Bdellovibrio bacteriovorus: one gene and its partner. Each later gene encodes a partner of the first gene's protein in a complex. Links are inferred from orthologs where the notes say so. Each region holds a gene or a part of one and is shown in the gene's direction. Other genes may lie near its edges.

Region 1 (3,046 bases):
TTTTAAAAAGGTTATTGGTTAAATCTGGAGGCGACCTTTTTAGGTCGCCTTCGTTCTATTTGAACTATGGAGGTCCTTCGTGGAAGTCAGAGATAAAGTCACTGCAGATATCAAAGCAGCCATGCTTGCAAAAGATTCAGTGAAACTGGGAGCTTTACGCATGCTCCAAGCGGCCATCAAAAACCGTGAAATCGATATGCGTCCTAATCCGATCACGGCCGATGAAATCATGGGCGTCATCAAAAAACTCGTTAAACAACGTAAAGAATCTATCGACCAATTCCAACAAGCGGGTCGCCAAGATCTAGTTGATCAAGAAACTTCTGAATTAAAAATTCTTGAAGTGTACTTGCCGGCACAGATGAGCCACGAGCAAATCGAAGCTCTGGTGACAGAAGTTATTGCGTCTGTTGGTGCTAAAACCGTGAAAGACATGGGCCCGGTCATGAAAGAAGTGATCGCTCGTTCTGGTGGCACTGCCGACAACAAAATCGTCAGCGAAGTTATTAAATCTAAACTTGCTTAAGGTACCTGCTTCTTTCTGTAAAATTTCGGAACATTACCAGGTACCGAAATTTTACGAATAGAACCTGGTACCTATTGGAGTCTGATGCGTTTTTCTCAAGATTTTATTGAGAGAGTTTCTGAAGCGAATAACATCGTCGACATCATCTCTCAATACACTCAGTTAAAACCAAGTGGCAGCGGCCTTATGGGCCGTTGTCCATTTCCGGATCATGCCGAAAAAACGGCGTCGTTTTCGGTATCTGAGACCAAGCAAGTTTACCACTGCTTTGGCTGTCATAAGTCCGGAAACATGTTTTCGTTCTTGCGCGACTATCAGGGCATGAGCTTTCCGGAAGCGGTGGAATATCTTGCGGGAAGAGCCAGCATCCCGATGCCAGCACCCGAAGCGCAAGACAACCAACAAGTCGATCAAGCGGCGGAAAAAAAGAAGTCGTTGTTAAAAGTAAATAAGCTCGCAGCTAATTACTTTTCAGAGCAACTTAAACGTGTTCCGTATGATCATCCTGTTAAAAAATACATTGCCAGTCGCGGACTTTCTCAAGAAGTCATTGAGCTTTTTGGAATTGGTTACGCAATTGCGGAATGGGATGGCTTAGAAAAACATTTGGCCGCACAGAAAGTCCCGATGCCCTTGGCTGAAGAGGCGAGGTTGGTTAAAGCGCGGACAAATAAATCCGGCTACTTTGATATTTTCAGAGACCGCCTGATGTTCCCGATCTTTTCACCTATGGGTGAACCAATTGCGTTCGGCGGCCGTTATTTAGAAAAAAAAGAAACGGAGCCTAAATACTTAAACTCTCCTGAAACGCCGGTGTTTATTAAAGGCCGTGTGCTTTATGGATTGTCGCAAACAGCTCGCTATATCCGCAGCGAAGACATGGCATTGATCGTTGAAGGCTATATGGATTTGGTATCACTGTACCAATCCGGCATTAAAAACGTTGTTGCCACCATGGGAACGGCTTTAACGCCAGATCATGGAAAGATGCTAAAACGTATGACCAAGAATGTCGTAGCGCTTTTTGACGGAGACAGCGCGGGGATGGAAGCCGCCGAACGCAGCTTGCCGATCTTGCTGGCGGCCGATCTTTATCCAAAAGGGCTCACCCTTCCTAACGGAATGGACCCAGACGATTACGTGAAAAAGTATGGGGCAGACGCCCTTAAGGTAGAGCTAGAACGCGCGCCTGACTTGTTTGCCATGATATTAGCGCGATGGATGGAGAGTTACCGGGGCGAGGCCTCAGAAAAGGTGAAGCTGGCAGATAAACTTAAACCTTTGTTTGTGGTGATCCCGGACTTGCGTTTACGTGACCTTTACTTGGCTGAGGCCGCTCAAAAAATGGGTGTAACCCTGCCATGGCTTCGTCAGGCTGTGGGGATACAGGGATCTGGCCCTGTTTATTCGCAAAACAAGCCTGCGATGAGTCGAACAATTTCTTCCAGCGGAACAGGTCCAGTGGCTAACCAAAATCCTACGGAAGAAGCGTCTTCTAGTGGAGTGGACGGCAAAATTTCGCTTAAAGGAGCCTCAAAAGCGGAGCTTCTGCTATTAGGATTGGTACTCAAAAGTCGTGCCAATTTTGATCAATTTGTGAATGAAAAAGTGGATGAAAGCATTGCTCATCCCGGAGTGAAAAAGATCTTGGAAAAGGCACTGGATGTCTATAGACAAGATCTAAATAAATTTGATAAGTTGACCAGTCTCCTTGTCTCTTACGTCGATCAGCCGGAATATCTATTTGAAGCGGGACCTACGGGGCCAACCGATCCGGGATTTGATGAAGAGACAGAGATGAAGCTTTTGCGAGATTGCTTTAAGCGGGTTCGCCAGGATTTCTTGAAAGAGAAATCAAAGCAATTAGCACGAGATTTAAAAACCGAACCAAGTTCGGAAAAGTTGGAACAGATTATGAATATTCAGAGAAACCGAATCTCTCTGAATAAAGGTTAAAGGCAGGGTATTGATGAAACCGAACCTACCAAGTAAAGAAGGGAAAGAGCCCGTAAAGGTGCTTTCCCTGCAAGAACAAGAAACGTTGATTAAAGAAGAAATTCAACGGTTTCTGAAGCTTGCAAAGGAAAAGGGCGCGTTGACGATCGAAGAGATCAACGAGCTACTTCCTCCTGAAATTCTAGCACCTTCTGTGCTTGATACATTCATGCACGCCCTTGAGGGTGGTGGTGTAGTAATTTCAGACTTGTCTGAAACTTCGAAAGAGGAAGAGGGCGAAGGAACATTCCTTGAAAGCCCGGATTCTGAAGACGAAGAAGTCGATGAAGAAGAAAAAGCTGAAAGTGAAGACGTTAAGGGTAACGACCCTGTTCGCCTTTACTTACGTAAAATGGGCTCCGTATCACTTCTGACCCGCGAGGGAGAGGTTGAGATTGCTCGTCGTATTGAAAAAGGGGAGCGTGAAATCGTTCGTGCGATCCTTTTATCACCTTTAGGTACTTACGAGATCATCCAACTTGGAAAGCGTCTTGATGAAGGCCGTATCAAAGTTAAAGCGATCTT
Region 2 (2,905 bases), 190 kb from region 1 along the record:
ACCCAGCACGGAGTACAAGTTCGTGATCTGTTCTGACGAAGATCTGAACTGGTCTGAAGAATTCTGCCGTCAACATAATTTATTCGAAAAATTTGTGGTTTTATACAGCCCATCATACGGCCAAGTATCTGAACGCTGGTTGGCCGAGCGCATCCTGCAAAAAAAATCATCTGCGAGGTTGCAATTGCAGCTGCATAAGTATATTTGGTCTCCCGAAACACGCGGAGTATAATCTCCAACCAACACAAGCAGACATTTTTAGGGAGTTCCATGACGCCGAACCTAAACAGTTCAGATAATCTTTTTGTCGCTAATCTTCAGTCCGTGAGCCTAGAGAAGCTCGTGAAGAGCAAGCTAGAAGTTCTTTTCGCTCAACAAAAAGAAGCTCAAGTGGAACTGAACGGTTTGTACAATGTCGTTATTGAACAAGTTGAAAAACCACTTCTTGAACTTGCGCTTCGCGCCTACAACGGCAACCAAGTGAAAACCGCACAAATGCTTGGCATCAACCGCAACACGCTTAAAAAGAAAATTGACAACTACAAGATTCGCGTAAAAAAATTGAATTAAGCAGCAGCGGGCCTTCTTAGAACCACCAACTTGTTTTTGACCCGCAATTGTTTTTCTTGGTCTTTAATTTCGTTACTCTTAGAGGGGTTCAATGAGTACGAGAATTCCACCTCAGAATCTTGAGGCAGAACAATCCATCTTGGGCGGTCTAATGCTAGACCGCGAGGCTTTAGATCAGATCGGCGATCTTTTGATGGCCGATGATTTCTATAAGCCCGCTCATCAAAAGATCTATAACGCGATTAAAGATCTGCACAGTAAAAATCAGCCGATTGATATCATCACGGTCACCAACGTCCTTCAGGGCGAAGGTTCCATGGATATGGTCGGTGGGCCTGAATACTTAATCAGTCTTTTAGATAAAACCATTTCGTCAGCTAATATTTCTTCACACGCTAAAATCGTGAAAGACAAGGCGACTTTACGTCGTTTGATCCAAATCAATAGCCAGTTGATCGAAAAAGCTTACGAACAAGATTTTACGGACGTGGAGTCTTTCGTAGACCAAGCGGAATCCGAGATCTTTAAAATCGGCGAAAACAAAACCAAAACGGGCCTTGTGGGCTCAATGGAAATCGTAAAGGCTTCGATTCAAAAAATCGAAGAGCTTTATAAAAATAAAGCCGAAATCACCGGTATCGGAACAGGCTTTAAAAAGCTTGATGAAATGACCGCGGGTCTTCACCCGGGTGAAATGACCATTATCGCCGCTCGTCCGTCAATGGGTAAAACCGCGTTCTCTCTGAACGTCGCTCAACATATTGCTCTTCGTCTGAAAAAGACGGTTGCTTATTTCTCTTTAGAAATGGGTAAAGAATCGATGATGATGCGTATGTTGTCTGCGGAGTCCAAAGTCAGCATGAGTGAAATCCGTAATGGTCGTATTCAAGATTCGGCATGGCCCAAGTTGATTAACGCGGCCAGCGCTCTTAGTGAAGCTTCGATTTTCATCGATGATACACCAGGGATGTCACCCTTTGAGATTCGTTCTCGCGCGCGTCGTTTAAAGGCAGAGCATGGTCTTGATGTTATCATGATCGACTACTTGCAGTTGATGAGCATGAAGCAAAAGTTCTCTTCGCGTGAACAAGAGGTTGCAGAGATCTCAAAATCTTTAAAGTCTATTGCCAAAGAACTGCAGATTCCAATCATCGCCCTTGCCCAGCTGAATCGTGGGGTTGAGGGGCGTACCGAGAAAAAACCAATGTTATCGGATCTGCGTGAGTCCGGATCGATCGAGCAAGATGCCGACGTTATCATGATGCTTTATCGTGATGACTACTATGACAAAGAAAACCCCGACAAACAGGGTCATGCGGAAGTCATCGTCGGTAAGCAACGTAATGGTGCCACGGGCCCAGTAAAATTACGTTTCGATGCTCAGTACAATAGATTCCGTGACGCGGAACCAGAAGGTCATAGTGGGGGCGGCATTGCGCAAATGCCTCCACCACAAGCGCCACCTCCTATGCCGGGCGGCAGACCTAAAAACTTTGCCCCAGGAGCTCCTGCATAGTTATGATGGATTTCTATGAAGTCCGTACTGTATTGGTTTCGCCGAAATAATATTGATCAGAACTTCAAACCCGTCATCTTAGTGACGGGTTGTAATCGCGGCATTGGTTTAGCCCTAGCCCAGATGCTTTATCACTGTCATGAATATCGCGTGATCGCCACGGTTCGCGAAAAAAGTCTGGAAGAAGCAAGGGCTCGATTTCCCCAAAACGATCGCTTTCAAGTTTTACCGATGGATGTGACCAGCGAAGAAGATCGTTCGCGACTTTACAATGATATCCAAAAGCTGTGGGGTGGGGTGGATGTTTTAATTAACAACGCCGGCATTTCTTATCGTTCGGTCGTGGAACACATGACCGAAGAAGATGAAAAATTGCAGTTAGCCACAAATTATCTCGGCCCCATGAGTTTGATTCGCCTTTGCATTCCTCATATGCGCGATACCGGCCGCGGAAAGATCATTAATATTTCTTCGGTCAGCGGGATGCTAGCGATGCCGACGATGGCCTCCTATACCGCCTCCAAATTCGCTCTGGAGGGGGCGTCCGAGGCTCTTTGGTACGAGATGCGACCTTTTGGTGTCAGGATCGTACTTGTGCAACCCGGATTCATTCACAGCGATTCTTTCAAAAATGTTTATCACACCAAACATTCTGAGCCGACTTTGAATTGGAGCGGGCCGTACAGTGATTTTTATCAGAATATGAATCCCTTTGTGGGAAAGATGATGAATCTCTCGCGTACGACGCCAGAAAAGGTCGCTCAACAAATTTTAAAAGTTATTAAAACCGAAAACCCTCCCTTATGGGTGCCGGTTACA

What was found. The genes of interacting proteins can lie anywhere in the genome.
Region 2: the proteins of dnaG (region 1) and dnaB are in contact, whole or in part, in a crystal structure (PDB 2R6A), measured with the Geobacillus stearothermophilus proteins. The link is inferred for Bdellovibrio bacteriovorus from one-to-one orthologs. Residues at the interface, in WP_049624496.1 of Geobacillus stearothermophilus: Lys456, Leu457, Leu458, Pro459, Ala460, Asn463, Ala464, Leu467, Leu535, Leu536, Ile537, Ala538, Gln544, Glu545, Asp548, Tyr549, His552; in WP_033016901.1 of Geobacillus stearothermophilus: Ser13, Glu15, Ala16, Gln18, Glu91, Leu92, Asp94, Ala95, Val96, Pro97, Thr98, Ala99, Ala100, Asn101, Tyr104, Tyr105, Ile108.

Annotation. Positions count from the first base shown.
Region 1 is NZ_LUKE01000001.1:1,592,209-1,595,254, forward strand. The notes cover bases 75-3,046. They hold dnaG (DNA primase), read left to right. Parts: upstream 75-610; coding sequence 611-2,482; downstream 2,483-3,046. Other genes in these bases: AZI86_RS07760 (GatB/YqeY domain-containing protein), read left to right, coding at 80-526; rpoD (RNA polymerase sigma factor RpoD), read left to right, coding at 2,496-3,046. UniProt on the Escherichia coli protein: RNA polymerase that catalyzes the synthesis of short RNA molecules used as primers for DNA polymerase during DNA replication.
Region 2 is NZ_LUKE01000001.1:1,400,840-1,403,744, reverse strand. The notes cover bases 43-2,873. They hold dnaB (replicative DNA helicase), read left to right. Parts: upstream 43-661; coding sequence 662-2,086; downstream 2,087-2,873. Other genes in these bases: AZI86_RS06800 (SDR family oxidoreductase), read left to right, coding at 2,102-2,873; AZI86_RS06810 (helix-turn-helix domain-containing protein), read left to right, coding at 271-570; AZI86_RS06815 (radical SAM protein), read left to right, coding at 43-232. In the rest of the region: more of AZI86_RS06815, read left to right, coding at 1-42; more of AZI86_RS06800, read left to right, coding at 2,874-2,905. UniProt on the Escherichia coli protein: The main replicative DNA helicase, it participates in initiation and elongation during chromosome replication. Travels ahead of the DNA replisome, separating dsDNA into templates for DNA synthesis.